2 regions of the Bacillus yunxiaonensis genome follow, and region 2 is predicted to be linked to the other one. Evidence: riboswitches for the same ligand, from Rfam matches in the RefSeq annotation. Region 2 holds a riboswitch; the other holds the start of a gene.
What was found. A riboswitch is a leader RNA that binds a small molecule or an ion and turns the genes downstream of it on or off. The one in region 2 is predicted to bind preQ1.

Region 1 (10,194 bases), 240 kb from region 2:
TTATAACCTACCATGGAAGTGAAGCAACAAAGCTAGATGCCCCAATTGTAAAACGATTACGAAAAATGAAACAAGATTCTTCTATTATATTAGAAAAAGAAGCCGAAGAAGATGAATATTATATTGATACCTTGTCTGTTTCATCCACATATGGCGGACAAGGTATCGGTTCAAATTTAATTCTTGCTGCTGAAACACACGCCAAAGAAAAAGGGCATGAAAAAGTTTCATTGTTAGTAAATCTAGAAAATAAGCCTGCATTTTCTCTCTATAAAAAGCTTGGTTATAAACAAGATAACACAATTATGCTTGTAGGCGAACCATATGCTCATTTAGTTAAGTGTGTATAATAGAAAGGCACAATCACTAAATAATGATTGTGCCTTTCTATTATACACGAAGCATTATGTCTATTTTATTTTATGTATACGTTACAAATATATTTCCTTCCATTACTTCGCGAAAAGTATAAATTGTACACCCCCACGGTTTCGTCTGAAGCAGCAGCGGTCCATGCCATCCTCGGGTACGCAGCTCCTTACCAATCATCACATTAAAATAACTATGTCCAATAAGGGCAACTCGCTGATATACGTTTGCATATCCAACTAATACATCCGCTGCTTGCTTCGCTCTTTCTTGTACTTCTGAGTATGATTCAACATCCTTCGAATAACCGATCATCCAAAATGCGCGCCCTAAAGATATCCATACTTTCGGTTTACATTTTATCCATTTTGGCACAGGTAAAATAGAAGGAACAGCAGCTTCACGAAAAAGTGGATTCTGTATAAAAATAATATTATTAGTCAACATTGTTGCTGATTGAACAGCTCTTTTTTGATCACTTGCCACTATAAACTTGGAAGCTTCAATGACTTCGAGCGTTTTACTTGGAATGTCTATGTCTTTCATAATATCTTCATTCTCATATCTTTGCAGCCATTCTTGAAATTCTCGTACTGTCATCGCTTTTTTGTGAACACTAGAGCGTCCATGATTTATGAAAGAAATTTGCATCTTTCTCACTCTCCGTTCAACATGTTTCACATTATATTATTACAAATCCATGTGTGTCTCATTCAGTACTCCCATCTTCATGGCTAGAAAAAGAAGATACACTATCAACTCCCTCATAGTATATGTATGTTCCATGTTCTCGAATCATTTTTAATTTCGTATATGCAAACAGAAATAAAATAATAGCTATCAAGCTCCCCACAATCTCAAGTTCCATTTTATCGCCCCCGTTTCATTATACTCCCATATATTCATCTTACAATTATAAATATGAGTTCCTTACATTCATGTTACAAATATGAATATAAGTTTCTTACTATGAAATTCTTGTGAAAAATTAGTATTTTTTTCAAAAAAATAGCATGGAAACATTTACAAAAGATGAAATATCGTTCAAAATAAAGAAAAATACAAAAAGAACGAATCTTGTTCTCTTTTTCGTAAAAATGTAACAAGGAGAGTTGCTTATGAAAATCGCGGAAGCTGGAGATATCATTGAATTCAAAGACGGTTTACAAGGGCGCGTTCAAAAAGTAAATAAAAACTCTGTTATTGTAGATATAACAATTATGGATAATTTTAGAGAGTTAGATATGGAACCGCTTACTGTTGTCAATCATAAAAACTATACAATTATTACGCAACATGTATAAAATACTAGAAAAGAAGAGACAGCCTACAAAGCTGCCTCTTTTTCCTTTATCGATTATCTACTGTTTCTGGATATAAATCATGATTCATTAAACGATATTCAGCCATTTTTTCATATTTCGTGCCAGGGCGTCCATAGTTACAATATGGATCAATAGAAATACCACCACGTGGTGTAAATTTACCCCATACTTCGATGTAGCGTGGATCCATTAGTTTGATTAAGTCATTCATAATTACATTCATGCAATCTTCGTGAAAATCTCCATGATTACGGAAACTGAATAAATATAACTTTAACGATTTACTCTCTACCATTTTTTGCTCTGGAATGTAGCTAATGTAGATTGTCGCAAAATCTGGTTGTCCTGTTTTCGGGCATAAGCTTGTAAACTCCGGACAATTAAATTTTACAAAATAATCACGATTTGGATGATTATTATCAAACGTTTCTAAAATTTCCGGGCTATATTCAAATAAATACTTTGTATTTTGATTCCCCAGTAATGTTACATCTTTTAAATCTTCATCTTTTCTTCCGGTCATCTTAAAAATCTCCCTTCATTCATACAGTAATTATACACCGCGTTTATTGCCCCACACTAAAGCGTGAAGTTGCGGCAATACTTTCGCATTATTCATTTCCTTACATTGCATTGCTTTGTCAATGAGCCATTCATATTTTGTAAGCAGACGTTGAATTAACGATGTATCATCTGTCGTCTGCGTATCATCATTTCCAACTTGTAAGAAGAACGGAGCGTGCGGATAACGTTCATGCACCTCTTTTGCGTATACAAAATCTCGATCGTCAAATACAACCACTTTTAAACTAAATTCCTTTCCTCTTAGCTTATCAATGATTGAATCCAACATAACAAAATCCGTTGTCATCTTTGAACTCGGTGGCTTTGGTGAGATTGTCACCTCATCTATATGAAGTAACCAATCTTGCCATTTACTTCCTTGCGTTTCAATTGCTGTACGAATCCCTTTCTTTTTTAATAAAGAAATCAATTCTCCTAAATGTTTCAACAACGCTGGATTCCCACCTGAAATCGTTACATGTGAGAAATTTTCACCACCAATTTGCACAAGTTCAGAAAAAATTTCTTCTGGCGACATTTGACGAATTTGCTCTTTCGCAGAACCGTCCCATGTAAATGCAGAATCACACCATGCACAGCTATAATCACAACCTGCTGTGCGAACAAACATTGTTTTTTGTCCAACAACCATTCCTTCTCCTTGAATTGTCGGCCCAAAAATCTCTAATACAGGAATGTTACTCACCCATCATCCACTCCCGTCTTACTTCTGCATAACTTGTTGGTGTTTCAAATAAGCGCACAAACTCAACACGCGCTCCTTTATATTCATTTTGTCGATCACCTTTTGTTAGTGCCTCTTCCATTTTCTCAAAAATCCATACAACCATATTTTCAGCAGTTGTATTCATTGCTGGAAGTGTTTCATTTAAGTAACGATGATCTAAATATATTTCAATTTCATTTTTCCAAATTTCTTTTATATCACCAAAATCAATCGCTAAGCCAATTTCATTGACATAACCACTAATTCCGAAAATTACTTTATACGTATGTCCATGAAGGTTTTTACATTTCCCTTCATAACAGTGTAGATGATGTGCAGCATCAAACGTAAATTCTTTACTAACCATAACACGCTTATTATGATACTTCAGTTGCTTACGCTCAATGTCCTGATCTATTTTTTGTAAATTTTCAACAATGCGAAATCCAAAGAAGTTTTGTGTCATTATGCTTTCGCTCCTTCACGCTCTTGTACATATTTATCAAGTCCTGCTTTACGAAGCTGACACGCTGGACATTCACCGCAACCATCACCAATAATTCCGTTATAACACGTTAACGTTTTTTCACGGACAAATTCAAATGCCCCAAGTTCGTCTGCTAATTTCCACGTTTCCGCTTTATCAATCCACATAAGTGGTGTATGAATAACGAATGGATAATCCATCGATAAATTTAATGTAACGTTTAACGATTTCACAAACACATCACGGCAATCTGGATACCCGCTAAAGTCTGTCTCACACACACCTGTTACGATATGGCGTGCCCCTACTTGTTTAGCTAACACAGCCGCAAACGATAAAAACAATAAATTACGTCCATCCACAAATGTCGACGGCAACTCGCCATCTTCATGTGTTATTTCCATATCTGTACGTGTTAACGCATTAGGAGCGAGCTGATTTAACAGGCTCATATCAAGTACAGTATGTTTCACACCTAACTCTTTTGCGATTTCTGCTGCACAGTCAATTTCGAGCTTATGACGTTGATTATAATTAAACGTCACTGTTTCTACTTCTTCAAACTGTTCAAGCGCCCAAAATAAACATGTTGTACTATCTTGACCGCCACTAAAAACAACAACTGCTTTTTCCTTTTTCATTTCACTCATTCTCCTCTTTTTTCGATTACAAGAAGAAAGAGCGTTCTTGAACTGTCATACTAAAAAAACAAAACAATATCTAAAGAATATTGTTCTCTCCTTAGTTTTTTATAGAGGGAGTTCGCGAACCTCTCCCACGCTATGCATGGACTGTCTTCTTCAATTTTCATCTTTCATTGTAACATAGCGGATGTAAGAGTGAAAAACGTCTGTTTTTTCTATTTTTTCTAAAAATATTATTTTATTTTCCTTCATATTAATAGTATGATAATTCTATATATCACATCTTTCACTTCTCACTACAAGGAGGTTTTAAAGCTGAAGCTTTTTATTATGTACCTCTTCTTAAATATATTGTTTATTCTAGTTACAATGCTAATTTATCATTTATTTTGGAGTGAAAAAGGAAATCGCTCTCCGAAGCTCAATTCGCTTGTATTTGTCCTGTCTTGCAGCATTACCGCTATTGTTTGTATGTCGTTTGCTGCAAAAGTTGATTTCGGCTTTCAATTCGACTTCCGACATATCGTGCTAATTGTCGGAACTTTATCCGGTGGTCCAGTAGCAGGCGGTACAATTTTTGGCGTTATGAATCTATATCGTTTTTTTATTGGCGGCAGCGGTGTCATCCCTTCTTTTATCGCATCCATCGTTTTGTATATTTTTCTTATTACAACATACAAAACATATATAAAAGGAAAAATACGACCAAAAATGTATTTAGCTTTTTTTTACAGCCTGATTTATGGCATAGTTTGGATTCCTTATTTTTTATCTATAGTTCCAAATCCGAAGAACTATCTACCTTATATCATTACATACGAATTATGCACAATCATAGGAACGATTTTAATTTTATACTTAATGGACGTATTACAATCGCAAGTTCGTCTTGCAAAAGAACTTGTGAACGCCGAGAAATTTCAATTGATTGGTGAGATGGCGGCTTCAATTTCACATGAAATTCGAAACCCTCTTACATCAACAAGAGGATTTCTTCAATTGCTACAATCGAAAAACTACACAGAACAAGACAAACTGTTGTACTTAGACATCGCTATACACGGTATTGATCAGGCTAACCATGTATTAACAGACTATTTAACATTCGCAAAACCAAGTATTGAAAAAGTACAAACGTTACAGTTAGAAGAAGAATTACTTCACGTTCTTACGCTCATGACACCATTAGCGAACCTTTCTAACGTTCGTATTCATTATACGAAACAAAGTAAAATATTTTACATAACGGGAGAAAAACACAAGCTTAATCAATGCCTTTTAAACATTGTAAAAAATTGCATTGAAGCGATGCCAAACGGTGGAGACCTTACATTTACCTTAACACCCGCTCATAAACACATCCAATTACATATTCAAGATACCGGAATTGGTATGAACAATGAACAAATAAAACGCCTCGGTTCCCCTTTTTACTCTACAAAAGAAAAGGGAACAGGTCTTGGAATGATGGTTGTGTTTAGTGTCATAAAAGCAATGAACGGAAAAATTAAAATATCTAGTAAGAAAAATGTTGGAACGTCTTTCCTTCTTACATTTCCTTTAATAGAAAAAACGTGATGCAACTGCATCACGTTTTTTTCGTTTCATCCACAAGTTCTGCAAAAGTCTTCACTTTCCCATGCGGCTGTTGATGTTCTTTTCGCGCTTTCCATTGTCGTTCTTGCTCCCGTTTTTTATTTCCCATTATTTCAACTCCTTTTAAGATGTCCTTATATATGTTCCGACATATAAAGTAGGAATATACATACATGAGATGATACAAAACTCATGGAAATTGAAATAATAGTGGTGCATGTCACCTGCCACCCTAAATACTTCATAAAAAACTTCCATCAGTGGAGAATGAAGCTCATCCCACTTGATGGAAGTTTCACTTTATCTTTGCAAAATTGAATGTTTCGCTTCTTTCAACTGTGTAAGATGACGTTGTTCATGTAAATCTAAGAATTGTACCCATTGATATAAATTAAGCTCATCAAATATAGGGTGTTTAAGCGATTTTTCAAATAGTTCTTTTTCATTAACAATGCTATGAAGAACATGCAAGAGCTTTTCTCTTGAACTTTGCAGCAATTGAATCATTTGTGCTTTTTTCATTATCGTTTCCGTTGGTTGCATTTGCTGAGGGGCTTCTCTCTTTCTTGTTCGATCGAGTGTAAGTTGAAGGTCTTGTAGTGGAACAACTTTTCTTTCGTTTTTATGAAGTGCATATACAATTGCGGATGTAACAGATTGTTCAACTAGATGAAGGTGATGTAAAACTTGCATTATGCTCCATTTATCACGGCGTGGCTTCGTGTTAATTTCTGTATCTGTTAACATTTCAATTTCTGATAAAAGCATCTGTCTTGTAGACGACATTCCTCGTAACAACGTCTCCATATTCATATTTGCATAAGATTGCACCATATTTCTCCCCCCTATTTGGTTAAAAAGAGGCGCTTCTTCAAAGAAACACCTCTTTTTAATTATTCTAAATTTTCTTTTATTATCTCATTTTTCCAAACATGTGTCGATTGTAAATTCATAAAAAACAGTGTATATTTTTTACAATTTTGTGTCATCTACTTCATCTAACCACGCATGAATTTCATCGATGACACCCTTCACACATCCATCAGCAAACGGAGAGATTAAATTTGCCGTTTCAACTAATCGTAAAAATGATTTACTTCCGCCTTGACGACAAAGGTGAACATAATCTTCCCATGCTTCTTGACGATTCTCTCTAGAGCGTTTCCAAAATTGAAGCGCACAAATTTGCGCTAACGTATAATCAATATAATAAAATGGTGAATTATAAATATGCGCTTGACGTTGCCAAAAGCCTCCGCGCTCTAAATAATCATTTTCTTCATAATCACGGTGCGGTAAGTACTTTCTTTCAATATCACGCCAAGCTGCTTTACGCTCAGCTGGTGACGCGTCTGGATGCTCATATACAAAATGCTGGAATTCATCAACAGATACACCATATGGTAAAAATAGTAAAGCCGAACTTAAGTGTGAGAAGTAATATTTCTCCGTACCTTCTTCAAAGAATAATTTCATCCACGGCCATGTGAAAAACTCCATGCTCATAGAATGAATTTCACATGCCTCATACGTCGGCCAATTATACTCTGGAATTTCATAATGGCGGCTTTCATATACTTGGAAAGCATGTCCTGCTTCGTGCGTTAACACATCAATATCACCAGACGTTCCATTAAAATTTGAGAAAATAAAAGGTGCTTTATAGTTTTCAATATATGTACAATAGCCTCCGCCAGCTTTTCCTTTTTTTGCAACAAGATCAAGTAAATTATTTTCTAACATAAAGTTAAAAAATTCATTTGTTTCTTCTGATAGTTCTTTATACATTGTTTTTCCGTGATTCACAATCCAATCCGCATCACCTTTTGGTACAGCGTTACCAGATGCGTATTCAAAGTTCTCATCATAATACGCAAGCTTCTCTACCCCAATGCGTGCCTTTTGCCTTTGTCTAAGCTCTGTTGCAACAGGAACAATATAATCAAGCACTTGCTTACGGAAATTTGCAACCATCTCTGCATTATAGTCAGTACGATACATTCTTGCATATCCAAGTTCTACAAAATTGTTAAAGCCCAGTTTCTTCGCAATTGTCGTTCTTACTTTTACAAGTTCATCATAAATATGATCTAACTCTTCTTCATGCTCTGCTAAAAAACCATAATATGCCTCACTTGCTTGTTTACGCATATTACGATTTGTATGCTGCATAAACGGGACAAGTTGCGATAATGTTCGCTCTTCTCCTTCAAACAAAATTTTAGCTGCTGCTAATAACTGTGTATATTGAGAAGATAATTTATTTTCTAACTGTAAATCTGCTACCACGTCATCGGAATATGTCTTCATTTCAGCCTCTGCAAGTGCAAAAAGCTGCGTACCATAATATTCTTCTAATTGTTTTCGAAATGGAGATTGTGTTAATGCCTCGTAATATTTTGTCACATATCCTTTTACAATTGGAGAATACTCATCAAAGAAATCTTGTTCTTCTTTATAGAATTCGTCCGTCGTATCTATACTGTGACGAATATAACATACGTTATACATAGTGCTGAAATCATTGCGAATTGCATTAATATGTGCAATTACTTTCTTTTGTTCCTCCACTGTTTTTACACTCTTGAACTGCTGCAAAGCTTCTGTAAATCTTTCTTTCACTTCATCCATATTTGGACGTTTGTACTCATAACTTTCAAATGCCATGTAAATAGCCCCTTTCTCTTCTAAAAAGCATTCTCGTACTATTATTCCATATATTTTGCAAATCCCCTTTATTGAACAGCAAAATTCATCCTACATACATTTTTAAATTCATACATTTTAATTTTAAACTTGGGATACATTGAAAATTCTATACTATTATTCATTAAGTAAGAAATAAGATATAACTAATCATCAGTGGAGGGCTTACTGCCCGCAAATAGCGGGATAAATAAAAAAACTTTGAACTGTGCATTCAAAGCTTACAAAACCCTTTATTATTTCTCATATTTCCCTATCTTCTTTAACAACGTTAATAGTTGATCTTTCTCATCCTTGTTTAACATATGGAATGATTCATGTATGACTTTTTCATGATTCGGAAAAATATTGGAAATCAATTGCAGCCCTGATTCAGTTAAATGAGCATAAATGACACGCCGATCATTTGGACAAGGCTTTCGCTCTACAAGTCCTTTTTTTTCTAATTTATCAACAACATACGTAATACTGCCGCTTGCAATTAAAATTCTTTCACCAATTTGTTGCAATGGTTGATCTCCCTTATGATATAACAGTTCTAGCACTGCAAACTCTGTTGGATTTAACCCGTTACTTTGAATAGATTTATTGGTAGTATCCATAACCGAGCGGTGTACGCGCGATAAAGCGATAAATACTTTTAATGATTTGGAAACATTTTCTCTCTCATACTGAGATGTCATAACTCTTCAATCCTTTACTAAATTTCTTTTCAAATAGCGATATTATATCAAATTTCAAAAACACCGTCTTGTTTCAATATATTACAATAAAAAATAATAAAAAAATATAAAAGCACTGCATATTTAAGAATGTTTATATATAATGAAAATAAAAAACAGAAGGAGTTAGCAATTTTGAACGTAAAACTACGCAACACATTTTTATATATTTTGTTTGTTATATTGCCAACTCTTTGTATTAGCGCTCTCTTTTTTTCATACCACAAATATACAATGCAGCGCGAAAATAAACAGGCAGCTCATAAAGTCGTATTTTTATATAGAGACTATTTAGATCGTTATTTAGGAGAAGCAACATCTGCATTAGAAATGCTTACTATGGTTATTAGCACAAAAACGAAAGATATTAATCAAATCCAACAAGTCCTACAAAGTACAGATGAAAGAGACCCTCGCTATTCTGGTCTGTATTATGCGAATACAGATTATAAAATTACAGTAGCATCATCCAGTTTAAAAAGAAGCTTTGATATCGCCGATCGTTCTTATGCACAAGAGGCTTTGAAAAATAAACGGACCACAGTTTCATCTGCAATTACTGATCGTGTTTCTGGACATCAGGTCATTGCGATTGCTACTCCTGTTCTCAAAAAGAATAAAGAGGTTTCCGGACTACTCGTAGCAAGTTTACGATTTGACTATATTGCAGCATCTTTAAATGCAATCAAACCAAAATACCATTTTGAAGTGCTTGATAAGCAGGGAATTACATTTTTACAAGATGATGATCACAAATTTGCTCAAAAAAACACACAACAAATTACTGTTCCATTAACAAGATTACCGTGGAGCGTTTCTATTTATCCGTTACCTATTCAACAAAATATTCTATACCGGAACGTCTTTACGGAATGTTTAATAACATTATTTCTTATGAACATTTTATTTTTAGTTGTAAAGTATATGCTTCTGAAAAGACAAACAAAATTGGAAAGAAAGCAAAATGAAGTACAAAAAATGGAATTAGTTGGCTCTCTTGCTGCAAGTACAGCTCACGAAATTCGCAATCCTCTTACAGGCATTAAAGGACTTG
Region 2 (10,194 bases):
AGATAAAATTGTCCCTAAATAGGCAGCTAAAAATCCAAGTGGAATGGAGACAATTCCTGGTGTTGTATATGGAAATAACGGGTCCCCAACAAAAATTGCTTTTCCAGCCACTGGATTCCATACATTCGGACTCATCGCAACGAGAACAATAGCAGAAGTTAAACCAACAAGCATACCGCAAATTGCACCCGTAGTATTAAAGCGTTTCCAATATATTGTGAATAAAATAACCGGTAAGTTCGCACTTGCCGCAACAGCAAATGCAAGTGATACAAGGAATGCTACATTTAATGTTTGCGCAAATAACGCTAAAATAATAGAAAATACTGCAACTCCCACTGAAGCATAGCGTGCCATTTTTACTTGTTCTTTTTCCGTTGCTTTTCCTCGTCGTAAAATTTCATTATAGAAATCATGAGCAAACGCTGATGCAGCTGTTAAAACAAGTCCTGCTACTACAGCTAGAATTGTCGCAAATGCTACTGCCGAAACGAAAGCAAACAAAAAGTTTCCACCTAACGCTTTCGCTAACATTGGCGCTGCCATATTACCTGCTGCATTCGCTTTGATAATTGCCTCATTCCCAACAAATGCCGCCGCTCCAAACCCTAAGAAAATTGTCATAATGTAAAAAAATCCGATTAGCCACGTTGCATATACAACAGATTGACGAGCTGTTTTGGCATCACGAACCGTAAAGAAACGAACAAGAATATGAGGCAATCCCGCTGTACCAAGAACAAGTCCTAGATTCAAGGAAATGGTATCTAAACCAATTTTATACTTCACACCTGGATTTAAAAATGCTTCTTTCAGCGGTGTTGCTGTCTTCATTTGTGCAAACATTTCTGTAATACTAAAATTAAACTTGGCAAACACAATAACAGAAATAATAAATGTACCTGCCATTAATAATACTGCTTTAACAATTTGAACCCAGCTCGTTGCTGTCATTCCGCCAAAAATAACATATACAGTCATCAACGTCCCAACAATCAATACAGACGTTGTGTATTCGATTCCTAATAATAATTTAATAAGTGCTCCTGCCCCGACTAACTGTGCAATCATATAAAAAATCGAAATCGTCATCGTATTAAGCGCTGCTACTCCGCGTACTTTTCTTGCATCAAAACGCGCTGCAATCATATCTGCTAACGTAAATTTCCCAAGATTTCGAAGCGGCTCTGCAACAAGATATAATACAACTAAATAGGCAACAAGAAAACCAATACTATAAAAAAAACCATCAAAACCTGTTAATGCTATGGCTCCAGCAATCCCAAGAAAAGAAGCAGCGGACATGTAATCACCCGCAATCGCCAAACCGTTTTGCCATCCTGTTAATCCACCGCCTGCTGTATAAAAATCGCTTGCATTTTTTGTTTTTTTCGATGCATAGTACGTAATGACGAGCGTCCCAAGAACAATTACTAAAAACAACGTAAAAGCTGTTGTATTCAATCTTTATCCCCTCTCTTTATCTACATTTTCAAGAATCTGATTCGATAACCGATCAAATGATTCCGCTTTTTTACTATAGATCATACACAATGCCCACGTCATAACGAACTGAGCAAATGCAAACACCCATGCCCATGTAATATCACCAAATACTGGTGTATTGAGCACTTTTGAATACGATGTTAAAATAGGCAAGGCAATAAAAAAACTGAAAAAGAAAATACTCATCGGTACAATAAATTTTTTCTTTGCTTGTAATAAATTTTGAAATGCAGCAGATTGTACTACTTCTGTGTAATTGATTTCACTATTTAATTTACGAGCAGATGATTCTTGTTTCACTTCATATCGTCCCCTTTCTTTTCCATACGAATAGTAGAAAATCCCCTCCCATGAATACATTAATTACTAAATTTTATAAATATTCAGAAACTTAATCTCATTGTAGACAATCTATTTTTATAAGCAAAGATTTTTCGATAGACAAATTACGTCATATTTTTCCATTTTTAACGAAACATGTATTGCAATAAAAAAGGCAGTGCTTATTGCACTGCTTTCTCACCTTCCAAATTACGAGCTGTTTCACTCGTTTCGACATCTTTTCCTTCTTTATATGTCTTGAACAAAAAGTCGTAAAACAGATTCGATACTCCAAACCAGTAGTTCTCATTTTTATAATGATGGAGTATATGCTGTTTCTTTAGCCATCTTCCATATGGAGTCATTGGACGGATTGGCCGATGGGCAATGTAATGTTTCCATTCATATACTAAAAGCATGAAAATCATTCCGATTCCAAATGATAATGTCACCGTGATGCTAGAAGTAATACCATATACGATGAATAAATATATCGTAAATCCAGGAAGACTATACCAAACAGGTAAAAATAATAACTTTAAATCATTCGGATATACGTGATGATCATAATGAAGACGTTTTAACATTTTTAATAAAAACTGATTCTTTGGCGGCTTTAAATGAAATAAAAAACGATGTGTTACATATTCGTTAATTGTATAAAAGATAATCCCCGCAATAACTGCAATAGCTGCAATCCATGTAAACAATTGCATGTTCAAAAAAACGATAAAAGCAATTAATATTCCAATCATAATGGCAATATCATGCTGAAAGAAAAACTCTTTTATAACTCGCTTCATCCCTATGTTCCTCTCCTTAGAAAGCGACCGTAACGTATTGTTATGGCCGCTTTCTTTTATCTCTATTCCATTCCCATTATAAACTTACTTGCTTCTCCATTTCGATATAAAAAATTACTTGAGCCAAATATATTCTGTTTCGGAATAATATGTTCCACTGCAAAAACTGTTACTTCCCCTCTTTGTACTTCTCCAATAATTAGCCCTAATATTTCATGATTTACAGCAAATGTTGGTTGTTTTGTTTGAAGTAATCGCTCAGCAGTTTGAAGAACAGCCTCGTATAATGGATTTCTGTCCGTTACTTCTTTACGAATTTTCGGTGCTAATGTAATAATAATTTCTTTTTCATTTATCTTGGTTCGATACATAAAAATCTCCCCTTTAATTTATATGAACAATTATAAAGCTTGATACACAAAACGAATGGAATAGTCCACTAATATAATTCCTGCTTTACTGTAATATACCCAAATACTTTGGGGCGAAATAACGTTCTTTCAAAATGAACAGAAACAGCGATATTTAATATATTTCTGAAAGAAATTCTCCTGCCTCTTTCTGTTTATATTCCATATTTTATTGTAAAATTCCTTGTTTTACACTTCAAAATCCAAGATAAAACAATAAAAAATCCTATATAGCATATGAATGCCTGTACAATATGTGTATAGAAACACAAAAGATAATCCAAATTTGCAAAGTAACGCTGGATTTAATACAACATTAGAAAAGCTCTCAAATTACTGTAAATATCCAAGTTGGTATATCGTCCTTTTCTTCATCCCCCACCTATCTTCCCTCTGAATCTTGATGTAAGGGTCTTACTGCCCGCGAATAGCAGGATAAATAAGACTGCTGCATTCTCTCAGCTCTTTATGTACAGCCTTTATTTAAAGATATTAAAAATAACAGTTGTTCTATACCTATACATAAAGCTAGTGTGAAAAATTATTTAAAAATACAAAAAGATAAAACCGCTTACTTGACTAAAATCTCCCATTCCATGTATATTTAAATTATCATTTAGCAGAATATTCGAGAATATAACAATTTCAATTTTATGAATTTGTAAATGTTTTCGTTCACTAAATGAGAAAGTAATTATATTTAGGAGGCATTATAACATGCAAGGTAAAGTAAAATGGTTTAATAGCGAAAAAGGTTTTGGATTTATCGAAGTTGAAGGCGCAGACGATGTATTCGTACACTTCTCTGCAATTCAAGGAGAAGGCTACAAATCTTTAGAAGAAGGTCAAGAAGTTTCTTTCGAAATCGTTGAAGGAAACCGCGGAGCTCAAGCTGCTAACGTAGTAAAACTTTAATTCGACATATGACAGGAGGTTGCCTATCGGTAGCCTCCTTTGTTGTTTCCTCTGTATATTTCTTTTTCACAGAGCGAAAACTATGTGAAATGAGAAAATAAAGGAGGAGAAAACAATGGGTCTACCTGTAAACGATTTTGAAGAAGTAAAATTTCGCGTAGAAACTGCTCAAAAGATGGTTGGTTCCGCGACGATCACAATGGATCCTGAATCATTGCAGCATGCTACAAATGCGGTTGAATCAGCTCGCCTTCAGCTCGAAACAATGAAAGAAGTAGCAACAGATTTAGATGCACCATTTTTATTAGATCAAGAAGCAAAATTAGAGAAATGCGAGCATCAATTACAAGAAGCAAAGCATTAAAAAACATCCAGGGGATTTTCTCTGGATGTTTTTATTATGTACGTAACGGGCTATAAAGTGGAACTTCTGTCAGTGTTTTTCATCCTCCACCTATCCTCTCTAAATCTTGAGGCGGGGTCTTACTGCCCCTAAATGGCAGGATAAAAAACGGCTGTAAATTTTCTACATATAATCGTATAAAATTCCCTATCTCAACAAAGTTAATAGGGAATCATTCAAGACAATCGAGTTCCATACTCTTTTAGCTTTGCTCCTATTGTGCATTGCCGAATGCAAAAGGAGTGGGCATAACGTTTACTATGTTCTTTTCGAAAATGCTGCTGTAAAAAGCAGCCATCGCAATATGTTTCTAATAAATCATTCACTTCCGTAATCAGCTGCTTACGATCCACTCCCTTACACCCCTATTCTGTTATTTCTTTATGACTATCAATGTTTGTTCCCTCAAGTGCTTGCGTTGCCAATTGATGAGCTTCTTTATTCTGTTTTCTAGAAACGGGTTCACATATCAATTTTATTCTCATCTGTTTTGCTTTTTGTTCGATTTGATCTAAATAATGGATTAAATGTTCCTCATAACATGGCCATTCACCCTCTAATTGCTGGAGCACCACTTGAGAATCACCGCGAAGTATAACGGATTCATACTTAACTCCTAGCTCTTCTAGCACGTTCATTCCATATAATAGTGCAGCGTATTCCGCTTCATTATTATCATCAATTCCTTCTATGTAAGCATTGCGACGAATTCGATACGTTTTTCCCTGCTTCTTATAATAAATGCTCACTCCCACACCCGCCTCTTTCGTCTCAATATCGTATCCTCCATCGAAATACAATAAGAGATCTTGCGGCTCTTCTTCAACTTGTTTACTCAGTTTCTTAACTTCTTTTAACGTCCATTCTGTCCCCATTTCATCGTAAAACAACAGTTCTTTCGCTCTCCCTGTTTTTTCAAAGTCCACTGCAAACTGCATCGCCTCTTCTAAACGAAGGTAATCTGTTTCAAGTTTAGTCTCTAAACCATTCTTTGTTCGATATAACCAAGTTATTTTATATTTCATTTCGCTCCCCCTTGTACGTATAAAATCAATGCACTACCAAATATTACATGTTCATTTTATAATATTTTGTCTATGAGTACAGTATTCTATTCCGAATACATCACATCTTCGAACGATGAATTGAGGAAAAGAAATAAGAGTTGTCACGATTAAGTGAACAACTCTCTTAGCCATCTTATACAAATTTTTCAAACTGCACTCGTTTATTAATAAAATACATAACAGGTGCTCCAATAGCCATTACAACAAATTCACCAACTGCACATGTTAGCCATGTAAGCAAAAATGGTAAATCGAATGCAAGATGTAGTTCAATGGCAATAAGGAACATTGTAAAGGTAAAGACAACTGTATTAAAAATCATACGCGCCCATATCCCTTTTATGAAACGCATAGAAACAATTGTACAAAGCAAGGCGACAATAGATTGCCCCACCCCAAATACAAGATCATATGCAATCATTGGTGAGAAAAAGAGATTTGTTAAAAATACGCCTAACACAATCCCATAAATATATTTTTTATTGAACACAACAAGATGATTGAACATTTCCGAAATGCGAAATTGAATATTCGTAAAACCAAAAGGTTGAATAAGCATGGAAACGGCAATATATAACGCTGCTAAAATCCCGTTACCAACAATTGTCTTAATTTTCATTGTATAATCTCCTTAGTTTTTTTACGTGGGATGGTTACGAACCACGTGAATATGTAAATGAACAAAAATACATTATATTTATAATTTGAATTTAAGTCAATATGGCAAAAGATGTATCAAATGAACTGAATTACAAACGGACAGTCATAAACTATCCTTTTCTTTTTATAGGACGTATAATAAAGTGAAACTTCCATCAGTGGGTGACTTACTGTCCACAAATAGCGGGATAAAAAACATGAAAGATTTAGGAGGGATTGTTCATGACAGCAACAATTCAAAACGAAAAAGTGATCGTTTCTATTTCTGAAAAAGGTGCAGAATTGCAAAGCATTCGCTTAAAAGAAGATCATACAGAGTATATGTGGCAAGGGGATTCAAAGTATTGGGGACGACGTGCTCCCATTTTATTCCCTATCGTCGGAAGATTAGTAGATAATACATATTATATCGATGGAAAATCTTATTCGTTAACACAGCATGGATTTGCTCGCGATCTAACATTTACAATAAAAGAACAAAGTGAATCAAAAATTACATACACAGTAACGAGTAATGAAGAAACATTTCAAAACTATCCATTTGCATTTGAATTACTCGTTTCTTATGAATTACATGAAACATCTGTGTACATAACATACGAAGTAATCAATCCAAATACGAAAGAAATGTATTTTTCAATTGGAGGACACCCTGGTTTTAATTGTCCTTTACTACCAAATGAATCTTTCACAGATTACTACTTATCTTTCAGCACTCCAGAACATTTAGAAACAAGCGTATTAGAAGGACCATTTCTTTCTAAAAATAAACTCCTAGTAGCAGAAGGAACAACCGAACTTCTGCTTACATACGATTTATTTAAAAACGATGCGCTTATTTTTGAAAATATGAACAAAAACGAAATTGCTATCCGCTCTCATAAACATAATAAATTTATTAAAGTAGCATTTGAAGGATTTCCATTTGTAGGTGTGTGGACACCTGGAAACGGCGCACCGTTTCTATGTATTGAACCTTGGTATGGCATTGCTGATGAAGTAGAACCCGCAAAAGACTTTAAAGAGAAAAAAGGAATTCAAATGTTAAAAGCGAATGAAACATTTACATGCCGCTATAGCATTACAATCGGTTAATCGGAGGTTTTCAATTTGATTGAAGTGTACATTGATGGTGCATCAAAAGGAAACCCAGGTCCTTCTGGCGCTGGGGTTTTTATTAAAGGTATTCAACCGCCTGTGCAGCTTTCTGTTCCACTTGGAGTTATGAGCAACCATGAAGCTGAGTATCATGCATTACTTGCTGCATTAAAATATTGCACCGAACATAATTATAAAATTGTATCGTTTCGAACAGATTCCCAACTTGTAGAACAAGCTGTTGAAAAACAATATGCGAAGAATCCCTTATATGCACCACTTTTAGAAGAAGCATTGCAGATGACCCAGCAATTTGATCTCTTTTTTATGAAGTGGATTCCAAGCAGTCAAAATAAAGTAGCAGATGAATTAGCGCGAAAAGCGATTTTAAAAAATGAACGGGGGTAGTGTATTGAAAAAAGAGTGGATTGCTCCTCTCGCATTGTTGTTCGTTGCCTTTATTTGGGGAGCTACGTTTGTTGTCGTTCAAAATGCTATGTCATTTGTCGGACCATTTTCTTTTAATGCTGTACGTTTTTTATTTGCTGGACTTATTTTATTCGTTATTCAGCTCATTTCTATGAAAAAAACACCTATTAAACGGGCAGGGTATAGTAGCGTCGCTGGTATCATAGTAGGATTCTTTTTATGTATTGGTTACTTGCTGCAAACATGCGGCTTATTATATACAACTTCTTCTAAAGCAGGATTTCTAACAGGACTTAGTATTGTCATGGTACCTGTTTTATCGTTTATCTTTTTAAAGCAAAAAGCGAATATATTTATTGTACTCGGAATTACAGTAGCTACAATTGGATTGTTCTTATTAACAGCTGGAAATTCTTTTCAATTAAATATAGGAGACCTTCTTATCTTAGGTTGCGCTGTAGCATTTGCTGCTCACATACTTGTAAATGGGTTCTTTTCAAAAAAGGTGTCTCCGCTATTATTAAGTACAACACAAATATTAGCAGTTGGCGTCTTCTCTTCTATTTGTGCATTTTTGTTTGAAGATTGGGAGAAGTTATTTTCGCTTTCATTATGGACAAATCGCTCATTTTTGTTTGCACTATTGCTAACATCGCTATTTGCCACTTCTCTAGCATTCTTTATTCAGACAACAGCACAAAAGTACACGTCACCTACTCGCGTTGCCATTATTTTTGCAATGGAGCCAGTCTTTGCAGCAATCACAGGTGTTCTTGTTGCAAATGAGCAATTGTCGGTATCAGCTATCATTGGGTGCATTTGTATTTTCTTAGGAATGATCTTTGTGGAACTCCCAAATAAACAAAAAAAAGAAGCGCAGGCTGCATGAAGTTATGTTTGTAACTTCCGCATAAAAGCCAGCGCGCTTTTTTTATCGGTAATTTTCTCTTCATTTAATCGTTCTAATAAAGCAATAAAGTAACTACCATCAAACTGTAATTGATGCTTAATCGTCGCTTCAATCGCCACATTCACAATTCCATCAGATGCACCTGTATATCCTTGACCAAACATAATAAATCCTTGTGCTTCCTCTGATAATTTAAATCCTTTTGTATGTAAGAATGAAAGATAGTCTTGAACTGTTTGCATGATGTCCCCACCTAATTTGAAAAATCCTCTACTTTCTATCATACATGTTTTCAAGCATTATGAGAATGAATTTTCTTTGAAAACTGCTGTAGAATCTCCTGTTTTCTGAAAAATAAAGTGAAACTTCTATCAGTGGTTTCCCCCACCTTATCATCCTTCTCATTCCTCATAATCTTGAGGTGGGAGTCTTACTGACCGCGAATAGCGGGATAAAAAGAACAAATTCGTTGATTATTTATTTATTTTAGTTTAATATCGAACTGTTCAAAAAGGAACTAAATACATAGGAAGAAGGATTAGCAATGGCGAATAACGATTTACATACAACCAAAAAAATCATGCAATCATTTTTAGAAATTCAAAAAACAATTGCTTCATTCACCCAACAAAATGCTGCTAGCTTAGGATTGACGGTATCTCAAATGGGGATTTTAAACACTATTTATACAAAACCAGACCTTACGTTAAAAGCAGTAACAGAAATGCTTTCTTTACCTAAAAGTACAGTAAGTGTAAGTGTAGAGGGACTTTTTCAGCTCGGATTGGTAGAAAGAGCACAATCTCAAGAAGATCGAAGGGAGCTCAAATTAAACGTCACTTCTAAAGGAAAAGAAATCGCAAAAAAATCTATCGAAAATTCATCCTCTTATCGTGCAATGATGATTGCATTAGAAAAAATGCCACAAGAAGATATTCAAACTTTGTTACGTATTCATAGTCAGTTACTCACTCATTTACAAGAAATCGACTATAAATAAGATTTACGGTCAATTAAAAACTATTTTTAAATAAACAAAGTCCTTTCAGGTTATCACTGAAAGGACTTTCAAATTAGCAGCACCTTAAGTGGCACTGTTGTTATTTGAATGTATGTTCACGATTTATAAATTATTTTCCTGATCAAAAACTTTCCTTTACTCAGTTACTCACCGCTCTATATGATACATGTCGTTTTTCAATTTTCTCTTCAATTTCTCTTAGGTTCTCCTTATCATTCAATAATAATTGTTTATTTTCTATTAGTAATTGTTTAAAGGATTTTCTTATTTTTTTTCGCATACTTAGATTCCTCCTTGATTGCTATGAAAAATTTCATTTATATAAAAGATAAGTAATTATCTGTATTGTGTAATAATAATAGATTTGTGTGAAATCCATTTGAATTTTAAATGAAAACTACGTATATTTTTGCATGAGTCAATATGTGTATAGTTCTGTGATTGTAACTTTGCCAACAGTTTGTTTACTACCTTTACTATCAATCTAAAGAAATTAGATATGCTAGTAACCATATCCAATTAAAATGTTTTAAATATAAATAATAACGCCCAATCAAATGTATAGTTTGATTGGGCGTTATTATTAGTCTAAAATAAATTCTTTTCAAAAAGCACTTTTTATCCCGCTACTTTTAGGTACACTTTCATCAG

Region 1: it holds a riboswitch for preQ1, as region 2 does, so the genes downstream of both, queC (7-cyano-7-deazaguanine synthase QueC) here and WAX78_RS14010 (QueT transporter family protein) in region 2, are expected to answer to the same signal.

Annotation. Positions count from the first base shown of each region.
Region 1 covers NZ_JBAWSV010000004.1:119,820-130,013, reverse strand. The annotation lists gene WAX78_RS12785 (GNAT family N-acetyltransferase) at 1-350, shown strand, start outside; gene WAX78_RS12780 (histidine phosphatase family protein) at 421-1,020, opposite strand; gene WAX78_RS12775 (hypothetical protein) at 1,079-1,237, opposite strand; gene WAX78_RS12770 (YkvS family protein) at 1,488-1,673, shown strand; gene queF (preQ(1) synthase) at 1,720-2,217, opposite strand; gene queE (7-carboxy-7-deazaguanine synthase QueE) at 2,248-2,964, opposite strand; gene queD (6-carboxytetrahydropterin synthase QueD) at 2,957-3,451, opposite strand; gene queC (7-cyano-7-deazaguanine synthase QueC) at 3,451-4,113, opposite strand; PreQ1 riboswitch class I at 4,208-4,251, opposite strand; gene WAX78_RS12745 (ATP-binding protein) at 4,486-5,694, shown strand; gene WAX78_RS12740 (DUF6254 family protein) at 5,705-5,821, opposite strand; gene WAX78_RS12735 (DinB family protein) at 6,013-6,546, opposite strand; gene WAX78_RS12730 (M3 family oligoendopeptidase) at 6,685-8,379, opposite strand; gene WAX78_RS12725 (MarR family winged helix-turn-helix transcriptional regulator) at 8,655-9,101, opposite strand; gene WAX78_RS12720 (ATP-binding protein) at 9,276-10,194, shown strand, end outside.
Region 2 covers NZ_JBAWSV010000004.1:363,048-373,241, reverse strand. The annotation lists gene WAX78_RS14055 (solute symporter family protein) at 1-1,464, opposite strand, end outside; gene WAX78_RS14050 (DUF485 domain-containing protein) at 1,468-1,806, opposite strand; gene WAX78_RS14045 (sterol desaturase family protein) at 2,010-2,630, opposite strand; gene WAX78_RS14040 (cytoplasmic protein) at 2,693-3,001, opposite strand; gene cspD (cold-shock protein CspD) at 3,758-3,955, shown strand; gene WAX78_RS14025 (DUF2564 family protein) at 4,071-4,319, shown strand; gene WAX78_RS14020 (zinc-finger domain-containing protein) at 4,535-4,711, opposite strand; gene WAX78_RS14015 (ribonuclease H family protein) at 4,724-5,383, opposite strand; gene WAX78_RS14010 (QueT transporter family protein) at 5,559-6,044, opposite strand; PreQ1 riboswitch class I at 6,051-6,095, opposite strand; gene WAX78_RS14005 (aldose 1-epimerase family protein) at 6,308-7,180, shown strand; gene WAX78_RS14000 (reverse transcriptase-like protein) at 7,196-7,591, shown strand; gene WAX78_RS13995 (DMT family transporter) at 7,596-8,501, shown strand; gene WAX78_RS13990 (DUF6123 family protein) at 8,504-8,764, opposite strand; gene WAX78_RS13985 (MarR family winged helix-turn-helix transcriptional regulator) at 9,067-9,522, shown strand; gene WAX78_RS13980 (FbpB family small basic protein) at 9,683-9,823, opposite strand.